3 regions of the Solwaraspora sp. WMMA2056 genome follow, and region 2 is predicted to be linked to each of the others. Evidence: riboswitches for the same ligand, from Rfam matches in the RefSeq annotation. Region 2 holds a riboswitch; each other region holds the start of a gene.
The links. A riboswitch is a leader RNA that binds a small molecule or an ion and turns the genes downstream of it on or off. The one in region 2 is predicted to bind cyclic di-AMP.

Region 1: linked by a shared signal. The riboswitch ahead of O7608_RS27840 (C40 family peptidase) and the one ahead of O7608_RS14355 (coiled-coil domain-containing protein) in region 2 are both predicted to bind cyclic di-AMP.
Region 3: linked by a shared signal. The riboswitch ahead of O7608_RS07100 (coiled-coil domain-containing protein) and the one ahead of O7608_RS14355 (coiled-coil domain-containing protein) in region 2 are both predicted to bind cyclic di-AMP.

The regions. Positions count from the first base shown of each region.
Region 1 covers NZ_CP128360.1:6,141,730-6,146,380, forward strand. The annotation lists gene O7608_RS27830 (DUF5753 domain-containing protein) at 1-611, shown strand, start outside; gene O7608_RS27835 (DUF6232 family protein) at 637-1,278, opposite strand; cyclic di-AMP (ydaO/yuaA leader) riboswitch at 1,753-1,894, shown strand; gene O7608_RS27840 (C40 family peptidase) at 1,905-2,867, shown strand; gene O7608_RS27845 (sigma-70 family RNA polymerase sigma factor) at 2,961-3,890, opposite strand; gene O7608_RS27850 (dTMP kinase) at 4,336-4,651, opposite strand, start outside.
Region 2 covers NZ_CP128360.1:3,131,283-3,135,933, forward strand. The annotation lists gene O7608_RS14350 (glycosyl hydrolase) at 1-611, opposite strand, end outside; gene O7608_RS14355 (coiled-coil domain-containing protein) at 1,196-2,383, opposite strand; cyclic di-AMP (ydaO/yuaA leader) riboswitch at 2,390-2,520, opposite strand; gene O7608_RS14360 (cation diffusion facilitator family transporter) at 2,689-3,597, opposite strand; gene O7608_RS14365 (HelD family protein) at 3,717-4,651, opposite strand, start outside.
Region 3 covers NZ_CP128360.1:1,539,293-1,543,943, reverse strand. The annotation lists partial or broken gene O7608_RS07110 (fibronectin type III domain-containing protein) at 33-1,097, opposite strand; gene O7608_RS07105 (potassium channel family protein) at 1,830-2,543, opposite strand; cyclic di-AMP (ydaO/yuaA leader) riboswitch at 2,805-2,942, shown strand; gene O7608_RS07100 (coiled-coil domain-containing protein) at 2,945-3,961, shown strand; gene O7608_RS07095 (glycoside hydrolase family 65 protein) at 4,067-4,651, opposite strand, start outside.

The sequences.
Region 1 (4,651 bases), 3.0 Mb from region 2:
GCGGGTACAAGGACCGGGTGCCGGCGGCCTACGCCGCCTACATCGGGCTGGAGGCCGAGGCTTCGGCGCTGCAGTACTTCCAGCCGATCAGCTTCCCCGGCCTGCTGCAGACCGAGGAGTACGCGCGGGCGGTGATCCCCGCCGACGGCCCGCACCACGTACCGGCCGAGGAGATCGAGGGTCGGGTCCAGATCCGGATGGCCCGCCAGCACGCGGTGCTGGACGGTGCCGACCCGCCCCGCATCGAGGTGATCCTCGACGAGGCCGCGCTCCGTCGGATGACCGGCGGTCGGCGCATTCTGCGCGAGCAGCTGCGCCACGTGGCGAAGATGTGCGCCGCCCCGCACGTCTCGGTCCGGGTGCTGCCCTTCGCCGCGGGCAGCAACACCGTCCTCGGCCCGTTCGTCATCCTGCACTTCGCCGATCAGGCCGACGCCGACGTGGTCTACGTGGAGAGCGCGCTGGTCGAGGAGGTCATCGACCGGGCCGGCGAGGTCCGGTCGTACCAGCATGTCTTCGATCGGCTCCGCGCGGAGGCGCTGTCCACCGACGAATCGGTGGCGATGCTGCTCGACCTCGCCCGGCAGTTGGACGAGGACATTGCGGGCTGACCGGCGGCGGGGGCCGCCGGCCGGCTCACCGCTGGTCGGGCACCCAGGGCTCGATCGTCACCGGCTCGGACAGGCCGGCCAGCCGCGACATCTCCCGGGCCCGCATCAACGCCCGGCTCACCTGCCCGTACTGGCGTTCCTCGTCGGTGCTGAACAGCAGGACCAGCAGGCCCTCGTGTCGGCCCCAGAGCTCGTAGGACCGTGGCCGTACCTTGTCGCCGAGCCAGCCGAGGCCGACCGGGACGAACGCCGCCACCAGCATCGCGAAATAGGCAGCAGCGCTGACCTCGGCGAGCCCCTGGGTGAAGCCGATGGTCACCGCGATCGCCGAGAGGATGACGACGGTCACTGCCACCAACCGCCCGGTCAGCCGGTCCCGGGCGCCACGGGCGGTACGCAGTTCGGTGAGGTCCCGGATCGCGAACCGACGCCCGGCGACGACGAACCAGTCGGCGGTGACGCAGATGCCGGGCTGGCGGTAGAAGGTCGGCCCAGCGGCGGCGGGTCGGGTGACCGGGGCGCCGGGTGCCGCGCCACGGGCGGGCGATCGGCGCCCGGGTGTCCGGGGGATCAACGGTGTCGTGGTGCTGCTGCGGTCGCCCGGCCGGGCGGCCCGGCGAAGGGTCGGGGATCCGCGTAGTGGCGGGGTCCGGCGGGTGGCACGCATCGGCTGCCTCCGAAGGTCGGGTACGGCACTGACCTTGCGCGTCCATTGTGCAAACGGCGAGCTACTCGATGGAAGATACGCATTCTGCCACCTAGCTGATTGACGTACGGCAGGACGCTTCCTGGACTCCGATACGACACTTTTGTTCTTATTTACCCTAGTGGATGCCCACCAGCAACCGCGTAGAGCGACTTATCGAGCATTTCGCCCAGTCGATCGAAACCTGGCGCCCGGTCACCGTGCGACCACCTCGCGAAGCCACCCGATTCGCCATTGCATGACGCAGCGCCACTGTGCACTACATTCTGTGACTATCGGCGCCACTCCACCATGGTCGATGCCACGGATCACGACGAGCGAGGGTTTCCGCGAGCAACCGTTGCGGCTAGGTTAGATCCGCTGGTCCGGTTACCAGTCACCGACCCCGGTGACGCCGGCCCGGTGCCGCCGAATCACCATCCGGCAATCACTGAAAGTAGTTGTTCGGTGATCGCATGGTGGTGACCCGGGGACCCACCGAGCACGTCTGGGGTGAATCCGCGTGTCACACGCGGTAGGGCGACACCTTCCCGCCCGAATCCGTCAGCTAACCCGGTAGGCGGCGTGGGAAGAAGGGTTCTGCGTTCTTGTCAACAGCGCGGATTCTGCTGCGTACCCTCGTGCTGGCCGGCGTGACCGCCGGGCTGGTGGTTCCGGCCGTCGCCGTCTCCGCCCAGCCCTCGGTCAGCGAACTCACGCAGCAGATCAACAAGGAATCCGAGGAACTGGCCAAGGTCGTCGAGTCGTACAACCGGCTCACCGAGGAGTCCAAGACCACCCGGGCGGCGGTCGAGGAGCTCGACACCAAGCTGGGTCCACTGCAGGACGAACTCGCCCGGGCCGAGGTCGAGGTCGGGCAGATCGCCATCACCGCCTACAAGTCCGGCGGGCTGAGCACCGCCAGCGCGCTGCTCGACAGCGGCTCGTCGGACGGTTTCCTGGACCGGCTGGGCACCCTCGACCACCTCGCGCGGGACCGTCAGCAGCGGCTCAGCAACTTCACCAGCACCCAGGCGACGTACCTGGCTGAGCAGGAGAAGCTGCAGGCGACGCTCGCCAAGCAGGAAGCCCAGGCCAAGGAGCTCGCCGACCGCAAGAAGTCCATCGAAGCCGACATCGACAAGCTGATGGACAAGCGGGAGGAGGCCTACGGTGCGGCGACCGAGTCCGGCTCGTCGTACACCGGGACGATCCCGTCGGTCGCCGGCGCCGCCGGCGTCGCGGTCGAGTTCGCGTACGGCGCCATCGGCAAGCCGTACGTGTGGGCGTCCAGCGGGCCGAACGGCTACGACTGCTCCGGTCTGACCCTGGCTGCCTGGCGGGCCGCAGGCAAGAGCCTGCCGCACAACGCCGCCATGCAGTGGGACCGGGTCGCCAAGATCAACCGTGGCGACCTGGCACCGGGCGACCTGGTGTTCTACCGGAACCTCGCACACGTCGCCCTGTACGTCGGCGACGGCAAGGTCATCCACGCACCGACGTTCGGCCAGCCCGTCCAACTGGCCAGCGTGGACATGATGGCACCGTACGGGTACGGCCGGGTGCGCTGACCGACCGGCACCGACACGAGGGCCCGGCATCCGTTTACGGATGCCGGGCCCTCGTCGTCACAGGGGACCGTGGTCGTGGCAGCGGCCGACCGGTCAGGCCGCCTGCAGCCCCTCGGCCCGGGCCAGCTCACGCAGCCGGCCGAGGGCCTGGATCTCCAGCTGGCGGATGCGCTCGCGGGACAGCGAGAACCGCGAGGCGACCTCGGTGAGCGAATGCTCCCGGCCGTCCTCCAGCCCGTAGCGGGCCCGCATGATGCCGGCGGACCGGTCGTCGAGGTGGTTCAGCAGGCCCTCGATGCGCTGGCGCTCCAACCCGGTCAGCACGATGTCCTCCGGCGACGGCGCGTCGCTGTCGGCCACCAGGTCACCGAGGTTGGTGTCGCCGTCGTCGCCGACCGGGGTGTCCAGCGAGACGGTGTCCTGCGACCAGCGGACCAGCTCGTGCACCCGCTCGACCGGCACTCCGAGCGATGCCGCGATCTGCTCCGGCTCCGGATCCGAGCCGAGCTCCCGGGTGAGTTGGCGGGCGACGTTGCGCATCCGGTTGACGTCCTCGACCAGGTGCACCGGCAGCCGGACGGTCCGCTCCTGCTGCGCGATGGCCCGACTGATCGCCTGCCGGATCCACCAGGTGGCGTAGGTGGAGAACTTGAAGCCGCGCTCGTAGTCGAACTTCTCGACCGCCCGGACCAGACCGGTGTTGCCCTCCTGGATCAGATCCAGCATCGGCATCCCGGACCGGACGTAGCGGCGGGCGATCGACACCACCAGCCGCAGGTTGGCCCGGATGAACAGGTCCTTGGCCCGCTCACCCTCGATGACCAGCCGCTCCAGCTCCTCGCGGCTGACCCCGGCCCGCGGGGTGCCCTCCTCGAGCAGGTGCTCGGCGTACAGCCCGGCCTCGATCGCCTTGGACAGCTCGACTTCCCGGGCCGCGTCGAGCAGCGGCGTACGGGAGATCTCATGCAGGTAGACGCCAACGAGGTCCCGCTCCTCGGCCACCTCGTCGGTCCGCAAAGCCATCGTCTTCTCCACGTTGCTCACGGTCCCCTCGTTAACCCCACTTGCCCTGGCACCTGCGATGCGCATCTCCATCAGCCTCTCCCCCGTCACGTCGCCACCGACCGGCGTACCCGGATGTGCGGGTCCCGCCGAACGATGCCGACACCTGCACAACAGATAAGACGCGTCAGGGATTCCGTCTCGTGAGTCGAAGCTGACACGATTGCCTGAGTAATTGCTGTGAGCAGGATTGATGTTTCCTGCCAGGCACCTCGGTCGCGCCATCGCGACGGGTCTGCCCATGGTGCGTTTCGCGGAGGTCCGCGGCCTTTCGCGGGCCCGCACGAGAGCATGACGCCGGACGCGGCGCCGGCATTCCCGTCACCGCGTCCCCTGCGATCCTTGTCACTGCCAGACCGTCACGTCCCACGCCCGGATGTACGGGCTGAGCAGGGTGTGCGGTTCATCACCGCCCGAGGCGGCCACCATGGTCGGCCGGTAGCCGGTCGACCAGGTGCTGACGCAGCCGCGCGGCGACCTGGGCCGCGCTGCCCCGCGCGTCGATCACCACGAACTCGGCGGCCTCGGGCAACGACCGGTAGGCCGCCGCGCTGCGCACCAGATGCTCCAGCGACTCGCTGTCGGTGCCCCGCGCCTCGATCCGGTGCCGGGCCTCGGCCGGCGGCAGCCAGAGCAGGAAGGTCAGATCCGGCCGGGGAAAGATCCGGTACGCCAGCCGGGCCAGCCGCTCCCAGGCAGCGGCGGCACCGTGGCGGCGGATG
Region 2 (4,651 bases):
TCGTGGCCGCGCATCAAGAATCCGACGCGGGTGCCGCTGTGGTGCCAGACCGTCGGTGTGCCGGGGAACGACAGTTGTGCGTTTCCGCCGGTGACCTGGGCGTACACGAACGGCAGGCCGTGGCCGACGGTGGTGCGCAGGGTGCGGGTGCCGTCGGACCAGTACGGACTGACGGTCCAGTCGGTCCAGCCGTCGACCTTGACGTCCGGGGCGTTGAGTCCGGCGACGCCGAGGGTGAACTCCCGGGTGTACGGGTAGTGGTACTCGCCGACGCCGGTCGACGTGCCGGAGATCGCCGCCTCGGTGGTGTACGAGACCCCGAGCCCACCGGAGGCCGGCTGGAACGACATCGGGTGGGCGTGCAGCGGATCGGAGTACGCGCAGTTGTAGCGCTTGAACAGCAGCGACGACCACCAGTCGTTGGTGGGTACCGCACCGGTAGGCGCGTTGCCGGTCACGTACTGCCGGGGGTTGGCGGAGATGTTGCCGCAGGCGGTCGGGGCGGCGGCACCGGCCGGGCGGGTGGTGGTGTAGCTGCCGGCGCCGACGGTGGCGGCGTCGGCGGTGCGCAGCACGCCGAAGTTCAGTCCGGCGGCTGCCAGCGCCGTCACGGTGGTGGCTGCCAGGATCCGGCGCGGCGTGCGGCTTCGGCGCCCGCCTCGGATCGACAGTGTCATGGTGCCTCCGGTCAGATCGGGCGTAGTCCAAGATCACAAACTGTTTCACGCCCATTAATGAGTTATTGCCAGGAGGTCACCAGAGACCTGGCCCTGCTGTCAATATCCGGACATGAACTTTCGTGAATCAGGTAGGCGTCGGCTGTTCCGGTTGACAGCCGCACGGGTTGCTCGTTACCTTCGTGAGAGCGCTCTCACAGCCTCCTTGGCTCCGACAACACGGGGTAGGGTCGGGGTGACGGTGAGCTGAAAGAGCGCTCTCACTGATTGTCCGGTGTCGTTGCCGGCCGGAACGCCGGTCGGCGTCGGCGCTTTTCGCAATCAGTCCATTCGTTATCAGTCCATTCGTTGTGCCCGCATACCGCCGATGCCATTTGCCGACCATTGGGTCGCGGATCGAGTCGGCGCATCGCGCGGGCTGAGTCGGCAGGTCGGCCGGGCCGAGCCGGCGCATCGCGCGGGCCGGGACACGACGACGGCGGCCACCGTTCGGTGACCGCCGTCGTTCGGGGGAGGAATCAGTACACGGACAGGTGAACGTGGTTGGTGTGGTCGCTCGACGGGTCGCCGCCGGCACCGCTGTACGCCTTCCAGCCACTGCTGGGCAGCCAGATCCGCTTGAACCAGATCACGTAGAGCACGCCGAGCCGGTCGGCGTTGGCGATGTAGTAGTTGGCCAGGTTGTCGCCGTAGGTCTTGTCCCCGCCGCTGGCGACCCCGCCGAAGCCGTTGGGCTGGGCGGCGAAGTCGCACGCCCGGCCCTTCGGGTGCTCACCCGAGCCGCCGTTGCGGAAGCAGGAGACATAGCGGGTGAAGCCGGCGGCCTTGGCCTGGTTGAGCGCGTGCAACGTACGCGGGGTGATGCAGCCGGAGGTGGTCGGGTCGTCGACGTTGCAGGACTCGCTCGGCCAGGAGCCGTTCGCGTTGCGAGGTGCCGGCGTCGCCGACGCGCTGGCCGACCCGGAGCCCGACGACCCGGAGCCCGACGATCCGGAGCCCGACGATCCGGAGCCCGACGATCCGGAGCCCGACGATCCGGATCCGGAGCTGTTCGCCGCTTCGCGTTCGGCCTGCTCACGGGCCTGCTCCTCAGCGGCGACGGCCACCGCGAGGGCCCGTTCGGCCTGCTTCTTGCGCTGATCCATGATGGTCAGCTGCTTGCGCTGCTCGCGGATCTCGTTCTCGATGGCCGCCTTCGACCGGGTCACCTGGTCGCGGGTGCGGTACAGCTCGCGCAGCTGCTTCTCCTCGTTGGCGGTCACCGCGCTCAACGCGGCGGCGCGGTCGAGGAAGCCTTCCGGCGAGGTGCTGTTCAGCAGCGCAGAGACCGGACCGAGCCGGCCGTTGCGGTACGCACGGTCGACGAGCTGACCGACGTTGGTGTTGCGGACCTCGAGTTCGGTCTCGACCTCGGCCAGCCGTGCGGTGAGCTGCTTCTGCCGCTTGCCGGAGTTGTCGAGCGCGGCCTTGGCGTCGATCCAGCCGCGCGAGGCCGCGTCGAGCTCCTTGCGCAGACTCGGGGTGCCGCCTTCGTCGTCGGAGCCGGCGGGAGCGTAGGCGGGTAGCGCGGCACCGGCCGGCACCGGGGCACCGACCGGCGCTCCGGTGACGGCGATCAGGATCGCGGCCAGCGGCACCAGGCGGGCAAAGCGGTTCTTCCGCCCCGGCGTCGCGCGCCGGGGTCGTTCGGGGAGCGGGTACGTCACCGTGCAGGTTCCTTCCGTCAGCCGCCGACCGGGTTAGCTGACGGGTTCGGGACGGAAGATCCCTACCGCTGACGCGGATGCACCCCAGGAACGTGGTTCCCCGGCTCGCCGTACAGGCGATTAGGCGACGGCCTTCGCGGGCGCCGGAGGGGCGCCGCCCGGACGAAGACCGAGGCCGAGGCTACCGGTCCGGTCGCCATCTGTCGCGAGATCGATGAACATATTATGTCTAGATAAATCGGAAATAAAGGTACATCGCCGTTGTTTGCGTCGCGGGAAGGTCACGAAACTTAAGCGTCCGCTAATCACCAGTCCGTCGGTCCGCAGGGGTCCGCAGGCGACAATGGCTCGACTTGCAGCGTTGCGTGATCGATTCCGAACTCTTCGTGCAGGGCCCGCCGGGCGTCGCGCAGCACCCCGCCGACCTCGGCGCCGGCCACGGTGGCCAGATGCGCCGAGACCACCTCCATCCCCTGGGTGAGGGTCCACACGTGCAGGTCGTGCACGTCGCACACGCCCGGCACGGCGGCCAGGCGGGCCCTGACCCGGGGCACGTCGACGTGCTCCGGCGCGGCCTGGACCAGCACCCGCACCGCGGAGCGGGCCAGCCGCCAGGTCCGGGGCAGGATCAGCGCCCCGACGGCGACGGCGACCACCGGGTCGGCGTACCACCAGCCGGTGGTGGCGATCACCAGGGCCGCCACGATCACCCCGACCGAGCCGAGCAGATCGCCGAGCACCTCCAGATAGGCGCCCCGGACGTTGAGGCTCTCCTTGGCGCCGGCGCGCAGCAGCCCGAACGCGACCAGGTTGGCGACCAGGCCCGCCACCGCCACCGCCAGCATCGGGCCGGCGGGCACCGGCTCCGGGTCGGCGAACCGGCGGACCGCCTCGACCATGACGTAGCCGGCGACCCCGGCGAGTAGCGCCGCGTTCGCCAGGGCGGCGAGCACCTCGAGCCGGTAGAGGCCGAAGGTGCGCTGCGGATCGTCGGACGCGCGACGGCCGGCGGCGATCGCGGCCAGCGCCATGCCGATGCCGAGAACGTCGGTGAACATGTGCCCGGCGTCGGAGAGCAGCGCCAGGGAGCCGGTGAGCAGCGCGGCCACCGCCTCGACGACCATGAAGACCGCCAGCAGGACGAACGCGATCCACAGCCGCCCGTAGTGTCGCTGCCCGGCGGTGCCCGCTCCGTGATCGTGTCCCGCGCCCATCCCGGTCACCTTCCGTCGCCCGGTGCCCCGACCGAAGACTAATGCTCACATAGCGATATGTGCAACAGATGACCGGGCGGCGCCCACCACCCCCGCCGGGAGCCGCCGGAGCAGGCCCGTCAGCCGCCGCCCGGCACCGGATCGACGGTCACCAACCGTTGGGTCGCCCGGGACAGCGCCACGTACAACGTCCGTACGCCCGCTGCCGACTCGGCACGGATCTCCGCTCCCGCGACCAGCACCACGCCGTCGTACTCCATGCCCTTGGCCTGCAGACTCGACACGACCTGCAGACGTGGGTCGGTCAGCTCGGTGGCCAGCCAGCCGGCGACCTCGTCGCGTCGGGCCACCGCGGCGATCACCCCCACCGTCCCCTCCACCTCGGCGAGCAGCGCGGTGGCCGCCCGGCGGACCGCCGCCGGCAGTGCGGCGACGTCGACCTGCTCGCGGCGCGGCGGCACCCCGGTCGAGCGCACCGCCGTCGGCAGCACGGCGTCCGGGGCGACGGTACGGATCACCTCCGCCGCCAGCTCGAAGATCTCCGCCGGGTTGCGGTAGTTGGTGGTCAACTGGAACTCCTGCCGGGGCCGACGACCCAACGCCCGGTCGCGGGCCTGAGCCAGCTCGCCGGGATCCCCGGTCCACGCCGTCTGCGCCGGATCCCCGACCACCGTCCACGACGCGAGCCGCCCCCGACGGCCGATCATACGCCACTGCATCGGCGAGATGTCCTGTGCCTCGTCGACCACCACGTGGGCGTACTCCCGGTAGTCCACCGGCCGTTCCCGCGCCGCCGCCCGCGCGGCCCGTTCCCGGTCGACGAAGGTCGTCACCTCTCGTACCCCACCGGCGAGCCGGAACGGATCCTGCTGGCGGCGCTTGGGCTGCGGCGGTCGACCGAGCAGCTCGGCCAACTCGTCGAGCAGCGCGACGTCGGCGATCGTCGGACCCTGCTCGGCCAGGTCCCGCAACGACTCCCCGAGCAACCTGATCTCCGCCGGTTCGAGGATCCCCTGCGCGTAGCGGCGCAGCCGTTCCGGCCGGGCCAGCCAGG
Region 3 (4,651 bases), 1.6 Mb from region 2:
GTCACCGGGACATTTCGCCGGCCGTTTCCGGGTCAGCGTACCGCCGTGCACTTCGCGCCGTTGAGGGTGAAGCCGGTCGGCGCGGTGGTCGTGCTGGCGCCGGTGACCACGAAGCCGAGCTGGACGCTGCCGCCGGGCGCGATCAGGCGGTTCCACTTCTAGTTGCGGACCGTGACGTCGGGTGGGGTGAGGTCGACCGGCTCGGCACCCCACAGGTACGCGATCTGCTGGTCGTCGGGCGTGGTCCAGCTCAGCGTCCAGCCGTCGATCGGCTCCGCTGCGAGGTTGCGGACGTCCAACTGCGCCTGGAAGGCACCCGGCCAGTGGTTGATCACCTGGTGGGCGACCTCGCAGGTCGGGGCGACCGGGGTGGTGGTCACGGTCAGCGGCGCGGACAGCGGCGAGCTGTTGCCGGCGTCGTCGTGGGCCCGTACCGCGAAGGTGTAGCTGGTGCCGGGCTGCAGGCCGCCGACCCGGGCGGTCGGACCGGTCGGCGGGTGCTGCGGAGCAGTGGCCACCCGGGTGGTCGAGCCGTCGGGGTGCACCCGCAGCACCTCGTACCAGGCGACGTAGACGTTGTCGGTGGACGGCTGCCAGCGCAGGGTGACCGCGTCGGTGCCGGTCTGGGTGGCGGTCAGGCCGGTGGGGGCGGTGGGTGCCTGGTCGTCGCCGGGCGGCATGGTCAGTCGCAGGGCGGGGCTCGTCGGCGACCGGTTGCCGGCGGCGTCGCGCGCGGCCACCCAGAACTGGTACGTCCGTGACGGCTGCAGGCCGACGATGGTGATCTCGTTGACCGGGCTGGTCTTGATGATGATGTAGTCGGCCTGCATCTGGGCGATCTCGTAGCCGGTGACCGCGACGTCGTCGGTGGCGGCGGTCCAGGTGAGGGTGACCTGGTCCGTGCTGATGGCGGCGACGGTCGGGACACCGGGGGTGGTGGGCGCCTCGGTGTCGGCGCCGGTCGCGGCGCTTGCGCTCGCCGCCGGCAGGGCGGGACCGAGCAGTACGGCGGCGAGCAGGACGCCCAGCCGTCGGGCGGCCCGGGGGCGACGGCTGCCGTCGCGGTGGGCTGCGCGATCCGACGGCGGCGGTGGCACAGTGGTCACGGGTGACTCGCTTTCGGTGCGGGCACCGGCGGACGAACCAGCGCCAGGACATCCATGGTCAACGATGCATGTCGCGGGGCGCCATCCGCCGTCCGGTGACAGTTCCGCCGTGCGGGCCCCGGCCGGACCACTGTGAGCTGGGACACCGTCGACCGGCGGCCCCGGACGATTGTCGATGCCCGCACGGCGCTGCCGCCGATCCCGACCGCGACCGGGCCAGGCAGCCACGACAGCTCCATACACAACGAAGCCTGCCGATGCATCGGCAGGCTGCGCAGGACAGTTGGACGCAGCGGCGTCGCGGTCCTGACTTGTCGGCGATTCCACGTCGTAACAATCGAGGACTAGCGTGGGGACGGGGAGGGCAACCCCCGTCCCCACCATCAGTTACTGACACGCACGAGCGGTTTGGCGTCCAGGTCGTGCGTGACGCGCGGGAGCCGGGCCACGCGAGTGGCTCTGGTTCCACCTCCTCTCGACAGGCGGTGCGTGGCTGGCGGCGGAGTCCGGGCTGGCCCGCCGCCAGCCCAAGGGCTGAGCGGTCGGCGAAGCGCTGCGAACAGCGCCACGCCGCGCGTCGGTACAGTGTTCTGGTGCACATCCATCAATGGAAGCGCTCCCATGGGAGGACTGTAGCCTGAGTCACGAGTTTGCGAAAGTCCAGAGGCTGATCAGCTCACGAAATGAAGGCGTGACGAGACGGTTACGCCCAGGATCCCTGGGTCAACCGCCGAACCGCTGCACGTCCGCGGTCGGCCCGGCGACGATCAGCAGCGCGTCCGGCGGGATCACCGAGTCCGGTACGGCGTACCGCAGATGCTGGTCACGCTCCTTGATGCCGACGACGGTGATGCCGTACCGCTGCCGCAGCCGGGCCTGCGCCAGGGTCTGACCCGCGCTGTCCGCCGGGGCGCACACCTTGGCGATCGCGAAGCCGTCGTCGAACTCGATGAAGTCGAGCATCCGGCTGGCCAGCAGGTGCGCGACCCGGTCCCCCATGGTGGCCTCCGGAAAGATCACGTGGTGGGCACCGACCGAGGCGAGGATCCGGCCGTGCTTGGCGGTGATCGCCTTCGCCCAGATCTCCGGCACGCCGATCTCGGTCAGCGACACGACGGTCAGGATGCTGGCCTCGATGTCGGCGCCGATGCCGACGACCGCGCACGGGTAGTCGGCGACCCCGAGGTGCCGCAGCGACTCTTCGTCGGTGGGATCCGCCTCCACCGTCCGGGGCAGCCGGTCGGACCAGCGCTGCACCCGGCGGGGATCGCCGTCGATGCCGAGCACCCGGTGACCGAGCCGGCACAGCGACAGCGCCACCTGCCCACCGAATCGACCCAGGCCGATGACGGCCACGCTGTCGTCGTCAGTGACGCCGTCGCCGGCCGCACCGACCGGGGACGGATCGGCAGCCGTCAGGAACGGGTCGTCTGTCATCAGGGAATCCATCCGGAGGTTATTTCCTACTTTCGGCTTCTATGGCATTTTAGGCAGTTCCATCCCCCGACCACGGCACTATCGACCCAGCCGGTCGCGACATGCCGTAGGCCCGCCGACGCAGAAAGTGGACATTACCTAAAGTCGTTGTCCAGTAACGGAATTCTCCCTGGTCAACGACGGTCGTCGAGGTGTTGTCGCCGGTCACCGATCCGGTAAGCTTGCCGGCGGTCTCCGCCAGGCGGCACCCACCGGTGCCGGCGGTGACCGCCGCCTAATCGTCCTTCGGGGTGAGCCGGGGAACCACGTTTCCACCGGGGTGAATCCGCGACGTCGCGGTAGGGATCGTTCCGTCCCGAACCCGTCAGCTAACTCGGTCGGCGGCCAAGGAAAGGAACAGGATGACCGCACCCCTATACCGGCGGGTTCCGTTCACCGCCGCACTGGCCGCCGTGACCACCTTGCTCGCCGGCCTCGTCGTCGCCACCCCGGCCGCCGCCCAGGACCCCTCGGACGAGGGCGCGCAGCCACTGCTCAGCGACGTCATCGAGTCGACCAACCGAGGCTTCGTCGAAGCAAAGGCCGCCGTCGAGGAGTCCCGCAAGCGGCAACTTCAGCTCAACCTCGAACTGGAGAAGGTGGAGGAACGACTGGAGGCACTCACCCCGCAGATCGGCGAGGTCGCCTCCAATTCGTACCGTCTCGGCCGGATCACCCCGGTGATGGTGCTGCTCAACAGCGCCAGCCCGGACGACCTGCTGGACCGGGCCGAAGGCCTGGACATGATCGCCATGCACGACAACAAGCGGGTCCGCGAGCTCAACGAGGCCCGTGAACAGGCCGCCCGGGCCGTCGCGGCGATCGAGGCCGAGGTGACCCGCGAGGAACAGCAGCTCGAGGTGATGTCCCGCCAGAAGAAGGAGTCGGAGAAGGCCCTGCAGCTGGTCGGCGCGGTCGCCACCAACGGGTTCGTCTCGGCCACCTCGCCGGTCGCCGCGCAGGCACCCCGCAACGCGAACGGTTCCTGGCCGTCCGAGTCGTGCAGCCTGGACGACCCCACCACGAGCGGCTGCATCACCCCCCGCACCATGCACGCGCTCAACGAGGCCAAGAAGGCCGGCTTCACCCGCTTCGTCTCCTGCTTCCGACCCGGTGGCCCGTTCGAGCACCCGAAGGGCCGGGCCTGTGACTTCTCCATGCAGTCCAGCGGCTTCGGCGGCGACGCCACCGGCGACGCCCGGCTCTACGGCAACAACCTGACCGCGTTCCTGGTCCGCAACGCCGACAAACTCGGCATCCTCTACGTGATCTGGTACCGCCAGTTCTGGTCACCGACGACAGGCTGGAGCTCCTACAGCGGCGCCGGCGGCGACCCGAGCAGCGACCACACCAACCACGTGCACCTGTCCCTGCTCTGAGTGCCCGCGCGCCGGTCAGTCAGGACGGCTGGCCGGCGCGCGAAGCGTCGGGCCCCGCGGCCCGGTGCGGGGTCGCGTCGGACCCCGCGGCCGGTGCGGGGTCAGTCAGTCGGTACGGGCCGACCGGCGCACCGGGGAGCGGCCCGCCGGCTGCTGCGGCGGCGGGCCCGCCGCCCCGGCCGGCGCGATCGCCCGGGTGACCGGCTTGTCGGCGGCGACGGTGATCGCCTCACCGTGGTGCGTCAGCTCGATCGTCGCGTTCGGATCCACGTCGCGTAGCGCATAGGTCACCTCGTCGCGCCCGACGGACACCCGCAGCCGCATGCCCCGCCACATCATGGCGAACTCGAGCCGGTTGATCCGCTGCGGCAACCGGGGGGCGAAGGAGAGCTCCCCGGCGTGGTCGCGCATCCCGCCGAACCCGGCCACCAACGCCAGCCACGCCCCGGCCAGCGCCGCGACGTGGATGCCGTCACGGGTGTTGCGGTTGATGTCGTGCAGGTCCATCAACGCGGCCTCGCCCAGGTAGTCGTGGGCGAGCTCCAGGTGACCGGTCTCGGCCGCGATCACCGCCTGGGTGCAGGCCGACAACGAGGAGTCCCGCACCGTACGCCGCTCGTAGTAGGCGAAGTTGCGGGCCTTCTCCTCGTCGGTGAAGGCGTCGCCCCGCCAGTGCATCGCCAGCGCCAG